Regions from separate parts of the Bacillus sp. z50 genome, predicted to be linked through region 1. Evidence: riboswitches for the same ligand, from Rfam matches in the RefSeq annotation. Region 1 holds a riboswitch; the other holds the start of a gene.
What was found. A riboswitch is a leader RNA that binds a small molecule or an ion and turns the genes downstream of it on or off. The one in region 1 is predicted to bind S-adenosylmethionine.

Region 1 (12,174 bases):
TATCTGAAATTGTGGTGGAACAGGCTTTGTTTACTTATATAGATATATTAGAAAAATATTATCGCTTGGATGGAAAACCGTGGGAAGAGTTTTATGCAATATATCATGGAGTAACTAATGTTCCTAGACAATTAGAGGACTTTAAAGAACAGAAAAAAGGGACTTTGCAACTTTTAAGAAAAAGGGAGAGCTAATCCTCAGCTGAAGTAAAACTTTGAGGAAAAAGAAGCACTTAGCTAATGCTAACTCTCTTTGTGAAAGAATAAACTGAAACTATCGGGAGTACCCGCTCCAATATCAGAGCTGTGATGTAGTGACCCCAATAAGTTAGAAATCTGACTTTTGGGGTGTAATACTGATCAGCTCTTTTTTTGCTATGCAGCTAGGGGCAGTATATTTCAATGGAGTATGGATATTTATGTTAAAGTGAACATGTAGGGAGGAGAGATAGTTGGTTTATTTCGCAAAGACTCAAAGAGTAGCATTATGGTATATAATGCTATTAATGATATTGACAATTTCAATAAATGACTTTTTCGATTGGTTATTATACTTCCAAATGATATTTTCTTTAGTTATTCTTGTTTTATTATGTATCAGATATAAATTTGTGATAAATAATGACTATTTGACGTATCAAATATTGTTTTTTAAATGGCCTTTATATAAAACAAGTATATTTCCCCATCAAATAAAACAGATTAAATTTAAACGAGTCAATTGGTATACCAAAGGTGCTTTTATGCAAGTTAAAAAAGGACTTACCATCCGAATTGTAAATTTCAATCCCAACGACGTTTTCAAAGAATTAGTTGATTTTGCTAACAAACATGGTATTCCATATTCTAAAACGAAAGATTATATAATTATAGAAAAATAGTCTTATTCCCTAACGAGGGTATTACTTTCATATCAAGGGCTGGTTGATCAGCTCTTTTTTGCTATTCGGTTAAAGGAACAGATTAGTACAAGATGACCAAAGCTAATAAGTTATAAAATATGAGGTGGTAAAATGAAATTCCATCTATTGGGAGAAAAAGCTAAAGTAGAAATAGATATCATAGCTCGTGAATATCCGAATAGCTTTGATTATTGGGATGGAAACTGGGTTATTTCAAACGTGAAAGTTGAAATCCCTGGATATTATGTTGATTTTATTGCTAGTTTAAGAACTGATGACATTAGGGATTTTTTAAATGATTTGAAGTTAATGAATAAGGATTTATCGGGTAAAGCTATATTGAAAAATTTAGATAGCTTTATTTATTTTGAATGTGAAATGGATAAGTTGGGGCATATAGAATGGTCTGGAGAGACTTGTTATCCGACAGGAAGTGGTGCTGTATTATCCTTTGAATTTGTATCAAATCAATCATATTTAGATGATTTGATTAAAGAATTAGAGAATATAATCTCTCTATATCCAGTTATAAGTAAACCGTAGCTATTGTATTAACAGGTCAATAGCAGAAAATCAAGGCTGTCATGTTGACGGTCTTTTTTTATGCTCCCCATTAGGTAAGACAGTTTGAAAAATCTGGCTTACCTAATGGGGAGTTTTTCTGTGCTCAAAAAAAAAGAACGCTGTATTGATCACATGGGGCGATTCATTTTGGGGCACAGTAAAATAGAATAGTATTATTAAAAAAACGAATTTTAAAAGAGGCGTTAATAGCATCTGTAACAACGTTATCAATAGAGATTGAGCGGCAGAACCCCTTAGAATTCAGGGTTCTGCTTTTATTATATTCATTGTTTACTAGACAGGGAGCAGTTCAATACCGCAGTTGTTTAAGTGAATATTCCTAGCTTTCCAATACGTTCAATAGCTTCTATTAGCCGTTTTTCGTCTACTAATAAGCCGACACGAATGTAGCCTTCTCCGTATTCACCAAAGCCTTTTCCTGCTGCAACGGCTACATCTGCTTTTTCAAGCAAATAATCAGCAAAGCTCTCGCTCTTGAAACCGGCAGGGACAGGAAGCCAAGCAAAGAATGAACCAGTTGGGGCTTCGACTTTCCAGCCGATTTTATTGCAAGCGCCAATGAGGGAATTTCGTCGTCGTTCATAGCGTTCGATAAGCTCTTCTACGCAGGATTGCTCCCCTGTCAAGGCTGCGATTGCCGCTTTTTGTACAGCAGGGAAGAGGCTGACGTAAAGATGATCTTGAATGAGATTGAGTGCTTCGATGATAGCTGGGTTTCCGATAGCAAAGCCAACACGCCAGCCTGCCATATTGTAAGTTTTCGAGAGTGTGTACATTTCAATGCCGACTTCTTTTGCACCCTCCGTTTCAAGAAAACTGATAGGTTTTTGTCCATCAAAGCCAATAGCTCCATAGGCAAAATCATGAAGTACGGTAATGTTATTTTCTTTTGCAAATGATACTGTTTTTTCAAAAAAAGCATGATCTGCGGTAGCTCCGGTAGGATTATTTGGGTAGTTTAAATACATTAGCTTTGCATGGGTCCTTTGTTCTAAAGGGATGCTTTCATAATCCGGCAAAAATTGATTATCTTTTGTTAGTGGAAAAGTTTCATAGTTTACGTTTGCTAATACAGCTCCAGATAAATAGTCGGGATAGCCTGGGTCTGGCAAGAGCATTAGCTCTCCATCGTTGAGCAAGCACATTGGTAGCTCAACTAGTCCGGCCTTCGTTCCAAAAAGGATGGCAACTTCAGTTTTAGGGTCAACCTCGACGCCATATTGCTTGTGATAAAATTGTGCTGCCGCTTCTTTCAACTCTTCCAAACCCCGAAATGGAGAATATTTATGAGTTTGTGCATCTTCAGCCGCCACTTGCAGGGCTTTGACGATATGCGCAGGAGTAGGTTGATCAGGATTTCCTTGTCCGAGATTAATAATGTCTCTGCCTTCAGCTATAGCGCTGTTAACTTTTAGGACAAGTGTTGCAAAAAATTGGACTGGCAGTTTTTTTAAGCGTTCTGAATATGTCATATAATTCACCTTTACGAAGAGAATATAGTTTTGAATATTTAAATAATAGATAAAATTCTATAACCTTTATTTAGAAATGTCTATAGTGAGCTGAAAGAATTTGAATATAGCGGTAGTAAATGGTTATTAGATTTGCTGAGTCATAGATTATAGGGGAACGTTTGATGAAGTGGGTGTGGTAGCTTTTTCAGAAATGATTGTTTTTCGGAAAATGTGAAATGTGGAGACTATACATTAAATGAGCTTGTTTGGCAGATGAAAATAGTGAGCGATGAAAGTGTTATTCAGTCGGCTTGCGAAAATGTAGAGTTTTACATTATCGTCAGTTCAGCCCTACGAAGAAGAATGGGGAGTTTTTTAATCCGATGTATGTGGATTGGAATATTTTATTGAAATTGCAATGATGAAAGCGGTTCAACAGTTTACGTCAAAAAGGTTTTTGTTGACAGACTATTCTGAAGTCTGTAATATCATAAACAAATCAAATAAAGCTATAGCTTATCGAGAGCGACCGAGGGACTAGGCCCTATGACGTCCGGCAACCCCCTTAATAGGGAAGGTGCCAATTCCTGCAGAATGTATTACATTCTGAAAGATAAGTCGAGATAGATGTATTTCGATGCCCCTTTCAGATGAGAGGGGCATTTTTGTTTCAAAAAATGTGTAGAGATAGAGGTTGGCATATGATAAAAATTCAGAATGTTAATAAGATTTACAAAACTAAAAGCGGTATAGTAAATGGAGTTGACAACGTTTCCTTAACAATTAAAAAAGGCGAGATATTCGGGATTGTCGGGTACTCAGGAGCAGGTAAAAGCTCGCTGCTACGCTGTATTAATTTGTTGGAGCGTCCAACATCGGGAAATATCACAGTTGATGGAATTGATCTGGCTAAGTTGAGAAGCAAGCAATTGCGTCATGCACGCTTAAAAATCGGGATGATTTTTCAGCACTTTTATCTTATTAGCCAGAAAACAGTTTTTGAAAATATAGCTTTTTCTTTAAAGGCAGCAAAAGTGCCGCAGACTCAAATACAAGACCGAGTAGAAGAACTGTTGAAAATGGTCGGATTAGCTGAAAAGCGTGAAGTGTATCCTTCGCAGCTAAGTGGGGGACAGAAGCAGCGTGTAGCGATTGCAAGGGCGTTGGCGAATAACCCGACAGTACTCCTTTGTGATGAGGCGACCTCAGCACTAGATCCGACGACAACGAAATCAATATTGAATTTGTTGAAAAAAATCAATAAGGAGCTCAATATTACGATTGTGTTGATTACACATGAGATGAATGTAGTAAAGGAAATTTGTAATCGAATGGCGATTATGCAGGATGGCAAGGTCATTGAGGAAGGCTCGGTGTATGATATTTTTGCTAAACCCCATGCCGATCTTACGAAGGAATTCATTAACAGTGTTGTTTCGTTCGATATACCTGACGCTATTTACCAAAGTTGCAAGGGTCCGATTGTCAAGGTGACGTTTAGGGGAACGGTTGCCGGTGAGGGAGTCATATCGGATACGCTTCAGCAATTTAATGTAAAAGGCAATTTTCTTCATGGCTCAATTGAATATATTCAGGAATTGCCTTTAGGTATTTTTATCATGGAGCTTCGCGGACAGAAGGAAGAGATTAATAAAGCGATATCTTATATAGAAAGTCGAGAGGCAGAAGTGGAGGTGTTCCAACATGGGCTTTGATTTCAACCACTTTATAGAGCTTATTCCTGAAATTAACACAGCATTTTTGCAGACGATTTACATGATTTCCATTTCTTTAGCTGTCGCAATCGTGATTGGTTTACCAGTTGGAATTCTATTATATGTGACAGAAAAGGGTTTATTTTGGGAAAACAAAACGGTTCAGAGGATATTAGGATTTGTCGTCAATTTGGTCCGATCAATACCATTTATTATTTTATTGGTTGCTCTTATGCCATTGACCGAATTTGTTGTAAAGACAACGATTGGACCAACAGCTGCTAGCGTATCGCTGTCAGTCGCAGCTATTCCGTTTTTTGCGAGAATCGTTGAAACGTCTTTACGAGAAATTGATAAAGGTGTTATTGAAGCCGCGATAGCAGCTGGTGCGACACCGTGGATGATTATTAAGGAAGTACTATTGCTCGAAGCGAGATCAGGTATCATTTCGGGTATTACACTTACATTAATTAGCTTGATTGGGTTTTCTGCTATGGCAGGAACGGTCGGTGGTGGCGGTATTGGTGATTTAGCGATTCGCTATGGGTATTATCGCTATGATAATACCATTATGATTGCAACTGTTATTATTTTAATCGTATTGGTTCAGGTTATCCAACTTGCCGGTGATTTCATCGCAAAAGTTATAGATAAAAGATAATAGAAAAGGGGAATTATTTCATGAAAAAGGGGTTAACAGCATTTATTTTATTCTTAGTGGTAGGTACATTGGCAGCTTGCAGCGGCAATGAAAGCATTGAGGATGCAAGCTCAGAGTCAAAGGATATTAAAATTGGAGCTACTTCTGGTCCTTATAGTGATATGGCAACGAAAGCAATCAAGCCAGGCTTGGAAGAATTGGGATACAAAGTAGAAGTGGTGGAGTTCAGTGATTATATTCAACCGAATAAAGCGTTAGATGGTGGAGATATTGATGCGAACCTTTTTCAGCATACTATTTACTTGGAAAACTTTGAAAAAGAGAACAGCATGGATTTGACAGGGTTAATTAAAGTACCGACTGCGCCGATGGGTATTTATTCAAACACGTATAAATCTTTGGATGAAGTGAAGGACGGAGCGACGATTACAATTCCGAATGATCCGGTAAATGCAGCTCGCGCATTCAATACACTTCAAGATGAAGGATTAATTGTAGTAGATGAAAATGCAGAACCCCTTAAAGTTTCTGAAAAGGACATAATCGAAAACAAGAAAAACTTAAAATTCCAGCCGCTAGAGTCAGGACAGCTACCTCGATCTATTGACAGTGCAGATTTATCAGCAGTACCAGGAAACTTCGCATTAGCTGCAGATATGGACTTATTAAGTGCATTAGCGCTTGAGAATATGCTTGATCCGTATCGAAATTTAGTGGCAGTAAAGGCTAATAATGATGATTCACAGCTAGCTAAGGATATTTTATCAGTGGTAGAATCTGATGAATTCGAAAAAATAATCGATGAAGAATTTGTCGGCTTCGGCAAGCCTGAATGGATGAAATAATAAGAAAAAATGTCCCAGTTCTCTCTTTGTTTTATGTATAAATACTAAGGCTGTATATCCCTTAGATTAAACAACTAATTCGTAAACAATACAAAACCATAGAAGGAGCATGGCGGGTGTAAGGTTAGACATACAGAATATATAAAGATAACACTTCCCACTTTATTAATGTTTTTAACAGCAAATAGAAATGAGTGATGAAAATGACTGTTTTTTCAGTTCATGGTGCTCCAAGTGAATATATTTTGAAAGATAACGCTTTAGATTTATTGGAAGCTAAGCTGCTGGAACGCAATCTCCGCAGAGTTCTTGTGGTTCGTGGGAAAAAGTCCTGGGAGGCAGTAAAGCCGTATTGGCCGCAAATGGCAGAGGTAGAATTGGAAGAATATACGTACGGAGGCGAGTGCTCATTTGCCGAAATCGAGGCGGTTACTAAGCTGGTCAAGCATCATTCATTGGATGCGGTAATAGGTGTCGGAGGCGGAAAGATACTCGATCTTGTTAAGGCGGTTTGCGATGCGACTGAAAGGCAGTCCATTCTCATTCCGACATTGGCATCTAATTGTTCGCCATGGACGCCTTTAAGCGTTATATATGATGATTCCGGAGCTTTCATTCGTTATGATATATATCCGGTTTGTACCAGTCTGGTGCTAGTGGAGCCGCAAATTTTAGTTGATGCTCCAATAGAAATGTTAATTGCCGGTATTGGAGATACTCTTGCGAAATGGTACGAAGCGGATGTACAGATGGCTGTAATTGATAATAAGACTGTTCCACTGCAAATTGCTCATTTTGCTGCAAGAGAATGTAAGGATTTATTGCTAAAATTCGCCCGTGGAGCTGTTGAAGCTGCAAAGGCTGGGGAAGTAAATGATGATTTCGTCAAAGTAGTGGAAACGATTATTATGTTTGGTGGCATGGTTGGGGGCTATGGTGATTATTACGGTCGAATTGCTGGCGCTCATTCGATTCACAATGGTTTAACGGTACTTGAAGAAACTCATCACGCCTTGCATGGTGATAAGGTGGCATATGGCATTTTAGTTCAGCTAGTGCTGGAAGACAAATGGACAGAAATTGAAGAGCTTCGACTGTTTTATGAGGAGTTGGGCCTTCCATTATCCTTAACAGATTTAGGTGTGGAAGATATAACGGAAGCGCTGATTGCTGAGGTTGCTGAAAAAGCAACAGTTACGGGTGAGTCGATTCATGTAATGTCAATTGGATTGGTTACAGCTGAGAGGGTAGTGGAAGCAATTCAGAAGTTGGAGCAATTTGTTTGTGAGAGTGAGAAATCTTGCTAAAGTTGTTTACATAAACGGTCATCATCCACTCTAGGAATTAGAAGGTGTTTTAGGATTAGTTGATTGTGCAGGTTTCTTAGTAGACAGTTAAAAAGCTGTCTACTTTTTTTATTAGTCGTTAGCAATAATGTTTATGAAAACAGCCTTATCTTTACATGTAAATAAAGTTGTTTTTTCCTAATTAAAATGCTTATCTGGCTGCATAGTTTATTACCAAAATTATAAACTTGTTTATTTGTATAAATGAACCCTAAAATGGATAGGGAAATTTACTATTAAACGAAGGAAGTTGATTATGGAATTCACCAAGTATGCGAGTAAGAAACACACCGTACAGCAAATTGCAGAAGATCTGCTACATGTTACTCAACAGGCAGCTATTGCTTCATATCCCTGGATAGGAAAGGGAAATAAGATTGAAGCAGATGGTGCAGGGACAAGGGCTATGAGGCATCATTTAAATACAATCGATATGTGTGGAAGAGTCGTAATTGGTGAAGGAGAAATGGATGAAGCGCCAATGCTTTATATCAATGAAATGCTGGGAAATGGGAACGGTCCGGCAATTGATATAGCTGTTGATCCGGTGGAAGGTACTACGTTAATGTCTAAAGGGAAAAATCATTCAATGGCTGTGTTGGCTGCTGCGAAAAGTGGAAGCATGCTTCATGCTCCTGATATGTATATGAAAAAGATCGCAGTTGGGCCAAATGCAAAAGGATGTATTAATATAAATGCCTCCTTAAAAGAGAATATGCAATCAGTTGCGAAGGCCCTTGGAAAAGATGTAAGAGAATTGACCATTATGATTCAGGACCGCGACAGGCATAGTACTTTAATGGCACAGGTTCTCGAACTGGGAGCGAAGTTGAAGTTATTCTCTGATGTTGATATAACGGGCGCTATAGCAACTGGAATCGATGGAATGGATATTGATATGCTTGTCGGTACAGGCGGAGCTCCAGAGGGTGTCATCACTGCAACTGCACTAAAATGTCTGGGAGGAGATTTTCAGGGGCAGCTAGTTCCTATGAATCAGGAAGAATATAACCGATGTGTACAAATGGGTATTGAAAATCCAACTAAAATTTTCGAGCTGGATGAAATTATTCGTACAGATGATTGTTTATTTTCTGCAACGGCAATCACCGACGGTATGTTTTTGAATGGAGTCAGGAAGTTACCAAGCGGGAAAATGAGTACCCACTCCTTGTTACTGGTAGGCGCAAATACAAGAAATACAAAATTTATCCATACACACCACCATTAATGCTTTCTAAAAATAAAATCCTATAAAAGCAGTGATGATATGCTTTTATAGGATTTTTTTATTTCAAGGTTGATCAATACTTTCAAATCTTAATCCCGAATTAAATTAATCCTTTGCAAGAATCATTTTTGAGAGTAAAAAGGTAAAAGGAATCGCAATAATAGTAGCGATTATAGGTGCTATATTATCATGTATGGAAAGCAACTGGACTAAAATATAAATGGCAAGCGTGGACACTAAGATATTAACGACATAGGTTAATGGGAATTGAAGGAATTTTTTTAAAGTTGGTTTCGTTCGATAGGTAAAATAGGAATTCAGATAAAAGGAGCCAATCATACTGATAAAAAAACCAAGTAAATGGGCAGTCATATAGTTCATCTGAAACACTTCTTTAAAAAGTAAATACAAAATATAATAGTTGATTGTATTTACAATGCCAACCATATTAAATTTCCAAAATTCCTTTTCAAATAAAATCATCGAGTACAACCAGCTTTCTTCGCTTTTTTTCTAGGTTCTCTTATTATACTCAATTTAACAGTCAGCTAAAATATTCCATAAAAATGGATAAGGGTTATTAGCGATAGATGCGAAGTAAATGACTGATTACTATATGGATATAAAAAGAAGTAAGACCGGAAATGGTCATTCGCGGTCTTACTTAGTTACTGGTTAAATAGATGAAACTCTTTCCACCAATCCATTCCAATATCCCGATAAAAATTTAATTTTGTTAAGTTATAGGAGTTAGGTTGATTCAGTAAATATTTTTGAAACTCATCAGCTTGCTTTTTTTGTTCCTCCGTAACAGAACGATGGTTATCGAGTAATACGTGACCTAGTTGATGCAATAAATGGGAGTGGACATTTTTTATCGCATCTTTAGGTGTGTACTTAGCGGCATAGTGCAGGGACTTAAGATAATGGCTTGCTGATTTTTCAAAATCATTAAGTAAGTAATTCATCTTCCCGATTGATTCATGAACACGCATTTTATCCATGTCTGTTTTAGCCAGTGATAAGGCTGCTTCATATGTATCTCTAGCTTTTTGCAGGTTATTCACTTTTATATATTGATCAGCCAAAAGGATTGTAGCAGGAAACACCATTTTACTGACCCTCTTTGGCATTTTACCCGAGATGGATGGCAGGGCGGTTTCTAAAAGCTGAATAATTGTATCCGTTTCTGTGTTCTCATCAGCATGAAGTGCTTTATATAAAAGTTCTTCCGTTGGGTTGGTATGGTGAAACTTATTCAAGATACTCATATAGCATCACCTTTCAGAAAATTTATTATATTAATATAATTATAACATGTTATTCCTGTTTTCATCTTTCCTAATTTAATTAAAAATGCGAACTTCATTGTGCTGGAATGTAAGAAACACGATTTTAAAATAGTTATACTTAGAGCCATATGAATCGTTTCACAGCCAAACCGACAAGCAGGATAAGTTAGACACGATTCAATCTATTAACAAGGATACTGAAAAAAGAAAGGATACTGATAAAGAGTAAGGAATTAATGGAGATTACTCTACCAATTGCTATAGAACGGGTTTGCTCAAGAATAATGACAGGTAAAATTACGGAAGTTATAACACCTCCTATGTGGGAGAGGAGGTGTCCCGAAAATAAGGACTTAAAAACGTGATTGTAAAGGGATTGAAGTGCGTATTTTTTGGAAGCAATTTATGGATTAGAGACTATGAAAATATTCCCTTTACTTTAAATTACCATATAATTCAAATGAATAGGGGATAAAACAAAAAAAGCCCAATAGACTTTTCTATTGGGCTACTAATTTGCTATTCTTCTATTTTCCACCAAACATATCGAAAAGACCTTTGGCTACACTGCCTTCATCGCTTGACCCGCCTCTAGACGGCATAGCGGAAAACACTCTGCTTGCAAGGCGGCTGAAGGGGAGTGATTGAACCCAGACTGTTCCAGGACCCTGCAATGTAGCAAAAAACAGACCCTCTCCGCCAAATAACGCGGTTTTAATACCTTTGGCAAATTCAATATCGTAATCGACATTTCTGGTCATTGCAACGATACAGCCGGTATCTACTCGTATTTTTTCTCCTGGAGCTAATACTTTTTGATGTAATGTCCCTCCGGCATGCACGAAAGCCATCCCATCACCCTCGAGTTTTTGCATGATAAATCCCTCACCGCCAAAAAAGCCAGCCCCAATTTTTTTCTGGAATTCTATACCTACTGATACACCCTTCGCAGCTGCTAAAAAGGAGTCCTTCTGGCAGATTACCTTTCCATCCAATTCACTTAAATCCAAAGGAACGATCTTTCCCGGATATGGAGAAGCAAAAGATACATGCTTTTTTTGAGTTCCTTCATTTGTAAAGGTGGTCATAAATAAACTTTCTCCAGTCAGGACTCTTTTTCCGGCACTGAATAATTTGCCCATCATTCCAGATTGGGAAGAAGAACCGTCACCGAAAATGGTTTCCATTTGAATCTGCTCATCCATCATCATTAAGCTTCCGGCCTCGGCCACGACTGTTTCTTTCGGATCTAATTCCACTTCTACAAATTGCATATCGTCTCCGTATATCTTGTAATCAATTTCATGGTTGTTCATTGCCAAACACCTCCAAATTGATAAATCTCTTCAGTTAAAGTGTAATCCAAAACAATTGAGGATGCGAGTTTGGTATACAATCAATTATTGCTTTTTTTCGCCCTTTTTTGTCCAGGGAACCACCAATTCCATTTGCCCAGCAATTTCATTAGAGAAGGAACAAGGACCATACGGACAAGGGTGGCATCTATAAAAATAGCTAAGGCCACGCCAACCCCGATTTGCTTTACCGGTACAATATCTGTAAAAGCAAAGGCACCTGTAACAGCAATCATTATGGCGGCTGCCGAGGTGATAATTTTGCTTGTTGTAGTTAAGCCTTCAAGGGTAGCTTTATCGTTATCTCCAGTTTCGAGATAAATCTCTTGGATACGGGAGATTAAGAAAACTTCATAATCCATACTTAATCCAAAAACAATTGCAAAGGTTAAGATAGGTATCATTAGTGCAATTGGGTTAGGATCAACTCCTAAATTCCCGTGCTGGAAAATCCATACAATGATACCAAAGGCAGCTCCAAGGGAAAGGATATTCATCAGAATAGCTTTCACCGGAATGAGTACAGACCGGAATGCAACTAATAAAATCAAATAAGTAGCCCCGATGATCAGTAATAAACCTTTTGGGACCTGCTCCAGGATTTCATCAAAAATTTCTTGTGTGAATTTTGCCTGACCGCCAATAGTGTGAGTCAGCTCTGGATGTATGTCTTGATTCTCAGCCTCTCGAACCCAATCTTTTGCTTTCGCGGTTTTGTATGCTGCATCGAGTTTAACCGTTATGTGGGTTGTATCTTCGTTCACTAGCTTTTCGAGGACAGGAGCCATT
Region 2 (12,174 bases), on a different contig from region 1:
TATCGGAAATAGTATGAGTAAGGACGAAATCCTGGATATAATCAATAACGGTGCGAAAGGAATGCCTGCAGGAATAATCAAAGGCGAGGATGCAGAGAAAGTTGCTGCATGGCTTGCTGAGAAAAAGTAGAATAGAGATTTAAAGAGAGATATGGAATCAATGGTTTATGGTTTAATGAAAATTAAACAGCACTAAGAAATGCCGTTACCACTACGTAACGGCATTTCTTAGTGTTCTATATAATCCTTTTGTCTATCTTGTACGGCAAATTGTTGCGATGCTAAACCAATACGATTTTCATACATTTTCTGCGCCATAACTTTCTTAGCCATTTGAGCTGCTTCCATATAGTACTCATCGCTTACTGTAGCTTTGATTGAAAATCGTAAGCCATACGGACTGCTATCTAATGAAGATAAGCCATGAACTTGATAGGGTTCGAGATATTCTCCTTTTAAATCAGTTTTGAGATAATGGATTTGCTTTTGGTTGAGTTCATCACATACCTCAGCAAGTAACTCTTCTATTTTTGCAGGATTCTCTTGGAAACTAACAATTACGCTCTCAAAAATTCTTCTCCTTTCAACATTTCCGTTTTCTACTTTGCGAATTTCACCATTTGGAACTGTCATTAGTTTTCCGTTAAGTAATCGGATTTTCACCACTCTAAATCCCATATCCTCTACTGTCCCACCATCTATTTCCCCATTTACGTGGACAAAATCCCCTCGCTGAAATTGTTTTTCGAATATCATAAAAAACCCTGCCAGAAGATCAGTCATAATTTTTTGGGCACCCAGTCCAACTACAATTCCTACCACTCCGCCGGCAACCAGTATATTTTTGATATCCACGAAGGGTTTAATCATGGCAAGAATAATAATAAAGAAACCCAAATAATTAGACGTGTTGCGTACTACAGATTCAATTGTTTGTTCCTTTTTCTCAATCAAAAAATTTGTATGCTTAAAGAACTTGTGAAGAATAAACCTGACGAGATAAATCAAAGCATAGGTGATGATAAAAGTGTATAGGATTGTTAATCCATAACTTTTGAGTTGAGGCCAATCAATGCTGATATAACTTTGTAACCTGTTAATAAAGTCCATATCTATCCTCCCTAATTATAAAAACAATATAAGGATTACTAAATACTACTAAATATTCTGTTATTATCCAAGTGTTATTGTTTAATAAAATCTATTAGACCTATTTAAATAAAATAGAGGCAGATGCTATGGAGTCTAAATTATATGGTTCATGGCTAATATAAGTTGCATTGCTTATTCTTCCTTCGGTAAAGATGGGGCATAGCCGCGTCATAGGTGGCTTCCTCCACCTTTCACACATCCTGCACCTTTACCCCGGTATAGGTGGAGGTGGGGCATAGCTACGCCATAGGTAGGGTATAGGTGATTCCCCTTCAACTTTGGAGACGATAAAAAAAGAATCCGAAAATAAATTCGGATTCTTAATATAGTGGAAAGAGTTGTCTCAGTATTAACCGATAGAACCTTCCATCTCAAATTTAATTAATCTGTTCATTTCAACTGCATATTCCATTGGAAGTTCTTTTGTGAACGGTTCAATGAATCCCATAACGATCATTTCTGTTGCTTCCTGTTCTGAGATACCGCGGCTCATTAAATAGAAGAGCTGCTCTTCAGATACTTTGGAAACTTTCGCTTCATGCTCAAGTGAGATATTATCATTGTGGATTTCATTGTATGGAATCGTATCAGAAGTTGATTGATTATCCATAATGAGTGTATCACACTCGATATTAGAGCGTGCTCCATCAGCCCTTTTACCAAAGTGCACAACCCCACGATAGCTCACTTTACCGCCATGCTGAGAAATTGACTTAGATACAATCGTAGAAGATGTATTTGGAGCTAAGTGAATCATTTTAGCACCTGCATCCTGGTGTTGACCTTTACCTGCAATAGCAATGGAAAGCGTCATACCACGGGCACCCTCACCGCGTAAAATACAAGCTGGATATTTCATGGTAAGCTTGGAGCCGATGTTTCCATCTACCCATTCCATTGTACCGTGAGCATCTACTACTGTACGTTTAGTAACAAGGTTATATACATTGTTTGCCCAGTTTTGGATTGTTGTGTAACGGCAATAAGCATTTTCTTTAACAATGATTTCAACAACAGCACTGTGAAGTGAATTTGTTGTATAAACAGGAGCCGTACAGCCTTCTACATAATGTACGGACGCATCTTTATCAACGATGATTAAAGTACGCTCAAACTGACCCATGTTTTCAGAGTTAATACGGAAATATGCTTGCAATGGTGTATCTACTTTAATACCTGGTGGGACATAGATAAATGATCCACCGGACCAAACTGCAGAGTTCAATGCAGCAAATTTATTATCAGATGGCGGAATTACTTTAGCAAAGTGTTCACGGAAAAGATCTTCATTTTCACGTAAAGCGGAATCTGTATCTTTGAATACGATTCCCATTGCTTCCAGGTCTTCCTTCATATTATGGTACACAACCTCGGATTCATATTGAGCTGATACACCGGCTAGGTATTTTTGTTCAGCTTCAGGAATACCAAGTTTATCGAATGTACGTTTAATTTCCTCAGGAACTTCATCCCATGATTTCTCGGACTTCTCAGATGGTTTTACATAATACGTAATCTCATCAAAGTTTAAATCTGAAAGATTGCCTCCCCATTGTGGCATTGGCATGTTATAAAAATGTTCAAGAGACTTCAAGCGGAAGTCAAGCATCCATTGTGGTTCGTTCTTCATACGAGAGATTTCTTCAACAATCCCTTTAGTTAAACCGCGTTTAGAACGAAAGATGGAAACGTCCTTATCATGAAAGCCATATTTATAATCACCGATATCAGGCATTTTTTTAGCCATCGATCGCTTCCTCCTTCTTACTTAGTTCTAGCTGTTTTTCACTCTCAGCTAAAACATGTCATTTTAGTTTTCGTTAAGCCCTTTTTCCATAGCTTTCCAAGCAAGTGTCGCACACTTAATACGTGCTGGAAATTTACTCACACCTTGAAGGGCCTCTATATCACCAAGATCAAGATCGCCTTCGTCATATTCCTTGCCCTGTATCATGTTCGAAAATATACCAGCAAGCTTTAATGCTTCCTCACTGCTTTTGCCTTTGACGATTTGAGTCATCATGGAAGCTGATGACATAGAGATGGAACAACCTTCTCCATCAAACTTTGCATCTTGCACAATACCATCCTCTACTTTAAGTGTAAGATGAATACGATCTCCACAAGTAGGGTTATTCATATCTATCACAAGACTGCCGTCTTCCAGGCTTCCTTTATTTCGTGGATTTTTATAGTGATCCATGATCACTTGCCTGTAAAGGGTATCTAAATTATTAGAAGCCATTACTGAAATACTCCTTTGTTTTAACGAGTCCTTCGACTAAACGGTCGATATCTTGTTCTGTATTATATACATAAAAACTTGCTCTCGCCGTAGACGAAGCTTTTAACCATTTCATAAGCGGTTGTGCACAGTGATGCCCGGCACGAATAGCTATTCCATCTGCATCCAGAACGGTAGCGACATCATGCGGATGAACATCCTCAAGGTTAAAAGTTACTACACCAGCTCTTGATTCCGGATTTTTAGGTCCATAGATTTGGAGCCCCTCTATACTTGATAATTTATCAAGTGCATAAGCAGCAAGCTTATGCTCATGCGCCTCTACATTATCAAGACCAATCTCATTCAAGAAATCAATTGCAGCTCCAAGTCCAATGGCACCTGCAATGATTGGAGTACCGCCTTCAAATTTCCAAGGCAGCTCTTTCCATGTAGAATCCTGCAATCCCACAAAATCAATCATCTCTCCGCCAAATTCGATTGGTTCCATATTCTCGAGGTATTCCTTTTTCCCGTACATGACACCAATGCCAGTTGGTCCACACATTTTATGTGCAGAAAAGGCAAAGAAATCACAGTCAAGATCCTGAACATCCACTTTCAAATGCGGAGTGCTTTGCGCACCATCTACAACCATTACTGCTCCATTTTCATGGGCAATTTTCGCAATTTCTTTAACCGGATTGATGACACCAAGCACATTCGATACGTGCATAACTGAAACGATTTTCGTGTTTGAAGTAATCACTTCTTTGACTGTTTCAAGTGAAATAGTACCGTCTTCTTCAAGCGGGATATATTTCAATGTCGCACCGGTTGCTTTAGCTACTTGCTGCCATGGAATGATATTACTATGATGTTCCATCATACTGATAACAATTTCATCACCAGCTTTTAGGTTAGCTTTCCCGTAGCTGGCAGCAATTGTATTAATCGAAGTCGTTGTCCCTCTTGTAAAGACAACTTCTTCGATGGATTTCGCATTAATGAACTTTCTTACCTTTTCACGTGCTCCCTCATAAGCATCCGTGGCCATCGTTCCAAGTGTGTGAACACCACGGTGTACATTAGAGTTATACCGCTTGTAATACTCATCAATAGTCTGAATAACGGATGCTGGCTTCTGCGAAGTTGCGGCACTGTCCAGATATACTAATGAATGACCATTGACTTTCTCATTTAAAATTGGGAAAAGTTCTTTAATATTCGTTGGAATCATTATTTAACTTTCCTTTCAATTACCTCAGTCAACTGCTTTTTAACAGCTTCAACAGGTAATTGATTTACTACTGGGGCAAGGAACCCATGGATAATTAAACGTTCTGCTTCTGTTTTACTGATCCCTCTGCTCATTAAATAATAAAGCTGAATTGGATCCACACGGCCTACAGAAGCTGCGTGTCCAGCTGTTACATCATCTTCATCAATTAACAGAATAGGGTTTGCATCCCCACGTGCTTTCGGACTAAGCATTAATACTCTGGATTCCTGTACAGCATCAGCTTTAGTGGCACCATGTTCAATCTTACCGATACCATTAAAAATGGAGGATGCTTCATCCTTCATAACACCGTGCTTCAGGATATATCCATTTGAGTTTTTACCAAAATGAACAACTTTAGTTGTAAAGTTTTGAGTTTGTTTACCAGTACCAACCACTACTGTTTTAGTATCACCATATGAACCATTACCATGTAGGTTTGTAATATTCTCTGAAATAGTATTACCATCGTTCATTAAGCCCAATGCCCATTCCACTCGTCCATCATTTCCTACATATGCATTACGGTTTACATAGGTTTTCATATCTTTAGATAATGTATCAACTGCACCATATTTAACGACCGCATTGTTGCCGACGATAACCTCAGAAATGATATTTCCAATAGTCTCTTTGCCGTCAACCAATGAAATATAGTTTTCAACGTACGTTACGGAGCTGCTCTCTTCAGCAACAACAAGTACGTGATTATATAATTCAGTCTCAGCATTATCAATCATGAAGATAGCCTGGATGGGTTCTTCAATAACCACGTTGCGTGGGATATAAAGAAAAGCTCCACCATTAAAGAGTGCTGCATGTAAAGCTGTAAGCTTATTCGTTTTTACAGGAACACTTGTAGTCATGAAGTATTTTTGCAAAAGTTCAGGATGTTCTTTAGCAGCAGTCCTGATATCTGTAAAAATAACACCTTTATCTTTAAGTTCCTGAGATACTGTCAAATAAGCAGCTGTATTGTTTCGTTGTACATACAAACTTCTGTTCTCATCAGGATTGATCAGCTTTTTCACGTCTTCAGCAAGTTCATCAATAGATGTAAATGTCTCGCTTGCAACGGAGTTCACTTTCATATCCTCTAATTGCCATTTATCAATCTTCGTTTTATCAGGTCTCGGCATAGGTAGCTCAGCTGAGGCAGAAAGGGCGTCTAAACGGAAGCTTTCAAGCCAGGCAAGCTCACTATGTGCTTTTGAAAAAGATGATACAACATCTTTTTCGAGTAATGTAGTTTCGATTGTCATAACGATCCTCCTATTGCTTATGCTTCAATTCCTACTGTTTCGTCTTCAATACCTAATTCTTTTTTAATCCAGTCATATCCTTCTGCTTCTAAGCGTTGCGCTAGTTCTGCTCCACCGGATTTCACGATTTTACCTTGCATCATTACGTGAACATAATCTGGAGTAATGTAGTTCAATAAGCGTTGATAGTGAGTAATCATTAGGCAGCCAAAATCTTCGTTTCTCATTTGGTTGATTCCTTTGGAAACAACTTTCAGCGCATCAATATCTAAACCGGAGTCGATTTCATCAAGAATCGCAATGGCTGGTTGCAGCATTAATAATTGAAGGATTTCATTACGTTTCTTTTCACCGCCGGAAAAGCCTTCATTTAAATAACGTTGAGCCATATCTTGATCCATTTCTAATAGATCCATTTTTTTATCCATTTCTTTAATGAATTTCATTAAGGAAATTTCGTCTCCTTCTTCACGTTTACTGTTAATAGCAGAACGCATGAAGTCGGCATTAGTAACCCCAGTAATTTCACTTGGGTATTGCATTGCTAAAAATAGACCGGCACGAGCACGTTCGTCAACTTCCATTTCAAGAACATCTTCACCGTCCATTGTGATGGAACCACTTGTTACTTCATATTTTGGGTGACCCATGATAGCAGATGACAATGTAGATTTTCCTGTACCATTTGGCCCCATAATTGCATGGATTTCTCCACCTTTAACTTCAAGGTTTACCCCTTTAAGAATCTCTTTACCTTCTATTGAAACATGTAAATCTTTAATTGTAAGAACTGAACCAGCCATTCTTATACCTCCAATATATAGTCATCTAAAGTTTTAGATTATTTCTATTCTCAATTTATTCTCATTACAATCTTATAACAAATCAAATCTAGATTCAACTTTTTGAAACGAGAAAATTACATAAAATGGACATAATATTTTAACATAATACTTAGCTTTACTGACATTATAATGTTAATTTTCACGAAAGAAAAGAACCAGCATGATCTTTACCAACCACCCTGATTTTAAAGACGGCAGTAACATTTTTGCACTAATTGAAAACATAAAAACAGGTAGAAGGAGAAATTGATTTTTCTTCCGCTACCTGTTTTTATGATTATCACTTTTAGAATTATTCACTTTATCACTTGATTCATTTACCCATGTACTCTTCTATTCACATCATTTAAGATTTGATTACTCTTCATATAACTACGTTCACGCTTCTCTTCTACTTTCATACGCACTTCAAGATTCTGACTGTAAACTTCATAGCCAACTCCATGTGCCTGCCTCATCGCTTTTTCCATTTCATCTGTTACTCTAAGCTGTAACTGATTGTCAAAGATAATGAATCATTCCTTTCCATTTATTATAATAAGGGTATCACTTTGCAGAAGAACCCTCAAAGTCTATATACCACACTGAGCACATCTTAAAAGTGATATTGCGTATTTCTTCTAGGAAATCCTTGATTATCCTGAAAAATAATACCAGAGAAGAAAATAATTCATTGGAAAAGCATCTTATAATACACCTATTATATGATAAAAAAGGTGCAGCTAAATGAATAGCTGCACCTTTTTTGTCTATTATTTATTTGATGGGATAACGGACCCTTTGTAGTTTTCATTAATGAAATCCTGGATATCTTTAGAATGAAGAACTTCAACCAATGTTTTAATTTCTTCCTTATTCTTATCCTCAGATCTAACAGCAATAATGTTTACGTATGGATTATTATCAGCACTTTCCAATGCAATCGCATCCTCAGCTGGTACAAGATCCGCTTCAATGGCATAGTTGGAATTAATCAGTACTGCATCGCCTTCATCATTATTGTAAACCTGCGTAAGCATAGGTGCTTCAATATCCGTTTTAAACTTTAAATTCTTCGGATTTTCCGCAATATCATCCACAGTTGCTTTAGTTTTATCAATGCCTTCTTTTAGCTTTATTAAGCCTTCTGTTTCCAGCATAGATAACATACGTCCATGATCAGCTACTGAGCTGCTCATAATGATGCTTGCGCCTTTTGGTAGGTCATCCAGGCTGTCGTATTTTTTAGAATAAACACCAATCGGTTCAATATGGATTCCGCCTGCATTGGCGAAATCATACCCATTATCCTTCACTTGACTCTCAAAATAAGGGATGTGTTGGAAATAGTTAGCGTCAATTGAGCCATCTTCCAATGCTTTATTCGGCATTACATAGTCTGTAAATACTTCAACTTCAAGTTTAATACCTTTTTCTTCAAGAAGAGTTGCTGCTTCTTCCAATATTTCTGCATGTGGAACATTTGATGCGCCAATTTTAATCGTTTTTAGTTCTTTGTCCCCGGAATTGGATTCATCTCCTGATCCACCGCAGGCTGCCAATAATAGGGTTAATCCTAAAACAAGTATGAACGATAACTTTTTCACTTTGGTTTCCTCCCTAGCGCTTATCTAATTTTCTTGTTATAAAATCTCCAATAAATTGGAGAATAAACACAATAATCAATACTAAAATAGTAGCAACAATCGTGACATCTGTCTGTCCGCGGCTAAACCCTTCCAAATAGGCAAGGTTTCCAAGTCCGCCCGCACCAATCATACCTGCCATCGCTGTATAACCTACAAGCGCAATTGCCGTAACTGTGATACCAGAAACAAGTGCAGGCAGAGATTCAGGAATTAGCACCTTCCATATGATTGTAAAGGAAGTGGCCCCCATCGATCTTGCTGCTTCGATTACACCTTTATCAATTTCACGCAATCCAATCTCAACCATTCGCGCATAGAATGGAGCAGCACCTATAATTAAAGCTGGCAAAGCCGCATTGACACCGATAATACTTCCTACTAATGCCTTTGTGAAAGGAATTAACAACACGATTAGAATAATGAATGGAATGGAACGGAATATGTTAACGAAAGCACCTACAATTCCGTAAATCACTTTGTTTTCCCACATATTCCCCTTTGAGGTCAAGAATAATAGCAGACCCAATATAATTCCAAGGAAAAAAGTTGCGATTAATGAGACACCTGTCATATACAAGGTTTCCCATGTCTTTTCATAAATTCGTTCCCAAACTACATTTGGTAATAATGTTTCCATCATTCTGAAATCACCTCCACACCAATTTCCTGATTGTGGAGATAGTCAATCGCTTTCGCCACTTCAGCAGCATCACCGTCTACATGAATAAATAACGTTCCATAGGACCCGTGCTGAGTCTGCGAAATTTTACCCTGTAATATGTTTACATTGATTTTGTAAGAGCGGATAACCTCTGATAAAACAGGGGTTTCAGCTGATTCGCCAATAAAGGATAATTGTACAACTTTCCCCGTCGGATATTCAGCAAGCAAATGCTCAATCGTCTCTTTCGTTTCTTCTGGCTCAGTCACTTGCTGTACAAATCGTTTAGTAATCGGAGCATTTGGTTTTTTAAATACATCAAGTACTTTTCCGCTCTCGACCACTTTCCCCATCTCCATCACAGCAACGCGATGACAGATTTTACGAATAACATGCATTTCATGTGTAATTAATACGATTGTCAAGCCAAGTCTTTTATTTATATCAACGAGCAAATCCAAAATATCGTCTGTAGTCTGAGGATCAAGTGCTGATGTCGCCTCGTCACAAAGAAGAACCTGTGGATTGTTCGCTAATGCGCGCGCTATACCGACCCGCTGCTTCTGACCGCCGCTCAACTGAGATGGATAAGCATTTTCACGGCCATCTAATCCTACCAGACTTACCAGTTCCTTCACTCTTTCTTTACGTACCTTGCTTGGTACGCCCGCAATTTCTAAAGGAAACTCTATATTTTCGCTGACTGTCCTTGACCAGAGGAGATTAAAGTGTTGAAAAATCATACTTATTTCCATTCTGGCTTTTCTTAATTCAGCGCCTTTTATAGCAGCCATATCTTTGCCTGCCACCAAGACACTGCCTTCTGTTGGCTTCTCTAAACCGTTCAGCATTCTAATGAGGGTACTTTTTCCCGCACCGCTGTACCCAATAATTCCAAAGATCTCGCCTTTTTCAATAGATAATGAGACTTGATCCACTGCTTTGACAGCTGATGAACGTTTAAATGTTCCTGAGAAGGTCTTCGATACATCACGTAATGTAATCATGAAAAGTTCACCTGCTCTTTCTATCAACCTATAATTAAAGAATAACTTCAGTTAAACAAAAATGCCTTTCTGCGGAGGCAGAAAGGCATGATTTATTTATAACATGTTCCTTTCTCTCATCTCCCAGGATTTATTATCCTGTGTGAATTGGCACCTTTTCAATCATAAATGATTGCCGGTTGCCGGGCGTCAAAGGGCACTTCCCTCGGCCTCTCTTGATAAGAGTACTTAAACTATTCAATTAAATCTAACTGTTTGCTATCCTATCATGTTGAAGAAAGAACTGTCAACACCAAAGTCTGCATAGCATGTTCAATATTTATTTCACAACCACCTCAGTGGAAGCTATACCTGTTGCTTTTTCAATCGCAAGCTCCAATTCTTCAATTAGATCTTCTGCATGTTCAATTCCAACAGACAGTCTGATTAAATCCTCCTGTACACCTGATGCTTTTAATCCCTCTTCACTTAGTTGCTGATGAGTCGTGCTTGCCGGATGGATAATTAGGCTCTTTGCATCTCCCACATTGGCCACATGGGACCACAGTTCAACGGAATCAATCAGTTTTTTACCTGCCTCACGTCCACCCTTTATTCCAAAAACAACGACTGCTCCAGCACCTTTGGGTAAATATTTCTTCGTTTTTTCGTAATCAGGGTGATCTGAATCTCCTGGATACAAGACCCACGATACAGCCGGATGCTGTTTTAAATAGTCAACTATTAATCTCGTATTGGCTACATGCTCCTTCATCCTCACATGCAGAGTTTCCAATCCGAGAATAAATTGAAAGGCATTGTACGGGCTTAAGGATGGACCTAAATCTCTCAACAGCTGAACTCTGGCCTTCACAATAAATGCTGCTGCACCAATTGCTTCACTGTAAATCAGATCATGATAGCTTGGATCGGGTTCAGTAAAGCCCGGAAATTTAGATGAATTCCAGTCAAACTTCCCTCCATCGACTATGACCCCGCCTAATGTGGTTCCATTTCCAAGCAGCCATTTCGTAGCTGAGTGTACGACGATATCCGCTCCAAACTCAATCGGACGGGATAAATAAGGAGTTGCAAATGTATTATCAATGATTAACGGAATTCCAGCTTCATGAGCAATTTCCGCCACCCGTTCAATATCAAGAACCTGCAGGCTTGGATTTCCAATCGTTTCTCCAAAAATAGCTCTGGTCTTTGATGTAATCGCTTCTCTAAAATTTTCAGTGTCACTTGGATCCACGAACCTTACGTTAATACCATACTTAGGGAGAGTATTGGCAAATAAATTGTAGGTTCCGCCGTATAGAGTGGACGCAGAGATAATTTCATCACCTGCTCCCGCAATATTTAGGATTGAGAGTGTTATAGCTGCAGCACCACTTGATACCGCTAAAGCTCCAATGCCACCTTCTAATTCTGCTATACGTTCTTCGAATACACTTGAAGTTGGATTATGGATTCTAGTATAAATATAGCCAGTTTCAGCTAATCCAAATAAATCCGCAGCATGATCTGTGTCTTTAAATAAATAAGCATTCGTCTGGTAAATCGGCACGCTTCTCGCTCCAGTTACCGAATCCTGCTGCAATCCTCCGTGTATACCTACTGTTTCAAACCGATACTTCTTTTCTTCATTTGCCATTCTACATCTCTCCATTTCATTTTAAATAGAGAAGTGAGTAAATGAAAAAAACCTCTTCACAAGAAGAGGCAGGCATTTTCCATCTCTCCTTATCTCCCGGATTTATATCCGCTGGAATTGGCACCGTGTATTATATAAATACCGGTTGCCGGGCTTCAACGGGCCAGTCCCTCCACCTCTCTTGATAAGAACCAAGTATTAAGTTGTTAAAACTATAGCATATGGAAAAATATGAGTCAATTGATTATTCAGAATTTTTAAATTAAATAACGAGGAGCTTCTTTTACTATAATAAATGCCTCCAGTTAGCCACTTAACAATCGTCTAATCGGTTGAGATTACAGGCTATTATAGAGAATTCTACAAATCAATTAAAACTTCTGACATAGACAGCGTAAAATAGAAACAGCACCTTTAAAAGATTCTAGTTAAATATTCATCGACATATTTCCTGAGAAATAACTGCTCTTATTC

Region 2: linked by a shared signal. The riboswitch ahead of AC4G3N_RS11870 (methionine ABC transporter ATP-binding protein) and the one ahead of AC4G3N_RS13870 (methionine ABC transporter ATP-binding protein) in region 1 are both predicted to bind S-adenosylmethionine.

The regions. Positions count from the first base shown of each region.
Region 1 is NZ_JBZFQL010000004.1:238,927-251,100, reverse strand. It holds gene AC4G3N_RS13885 (hypothetical protein) at 1-194, shown strand, start outside; gene AC4G3N_RS13880 (WapI family immunity protein) at 1,013-1,444, shown strand; gene AC4G3N_RS13875 (pyridoxal phosphate-dependent aminotransferase) at 1,792-2,958, opposite strand; SAM riboswitch class I at 3,454-3,560, shown strand; gene AC4G3N_RS13870 (methionine ABC transporter ATP-binding protein) at 3,642-4,655, shown strand; gene AC4G3N_RS13865 (methionine ABC transporter permease) at 4,645-5,316, shown strand; gene AC4G3N_RS13860 (MetQ/NlpA family ABC transporter substrate-binding protein) at 5,337-6,161, shown strand; gene AC4G3N_RS13855 (iron-containing alcohol dehydrogenase family protein) at 6,365-7,468, shown strand; gene glpX (class II fructose-bisphosphatase) at 7,764-8,738, shown strand; gene AC4G3N_RS13845 (GtrA family protein) at 8,844-9,221, opposite strand; gene AC4G3N_RS13840 (tetratricopeptide repeat protein) at 9,407-10,009, opposite strand; gene AC4G3N_RS13835 (TIGR00266 family protein) at 10,558-11,346, opposite strand; gene AC4G3N_RS13830 (MMPL family transporter) at 11,427-12,174, opposite strand, start outside.
Region 2 is NZ_JBZFQL010000003.1:527,659-539,832, reverse strand. It holds gene AC4G3N_RS11920 (c-type cytochrome) at 1-130, shown strand, start outside; gene AC4G3N_RS11915 (mechanosensitive ion channel family protein) at 229-1,110, opposite strand; gene sufB (Fe-S cluster assembly protein SufB) at 1,502-2,899, opposite strand; gene sufU (Fe-S cluster assembly sulfur transfer protein SufU) at 2,963-3,397, opposite strand; gene AC4G3N_RS11900 (cysteine desulfurase) at 3,387-4,616, opposite strand; gene sufD (Fe-S cluster assembly protein SufD) at 4,616-5,920, opposite strand; gene sufC (Fe-S cluster assembly ATPase SufC) at 5,938-6,723, opposite strand; gene AC4G3N_RS11885 (YuzK family famiily protein) at 7,083-7,235, opposite strand; gene AC4G3N_RS11880 (MetQ/NlpA family ABC transporter substrate-binding protein) at 7,518-8,351, opposite strand; gene AC4G3N_RS11875 (methionine ABC transporter permease) at 8,365-9,033, opposite strand; gene AC4G3N_RS11870 (methionine ABC transporter ATP-binding protein) at 9,030-10,061, opposite strand; SAM riboswitch class I at 10,175-10,286, opposite strand; gene AC4G3N_RS11865 (O-acetylhomoserine aminocarboxypropyltransferase/cysteine synthase family protein) at 10,381-11,700, opposite strand; SAM riboswitch class I at 11,787-11,891, opposite strand; gene AC4G3N_RS11860 (thioredoxin family protein) at 12,169-12,174, opposite strand, start outside.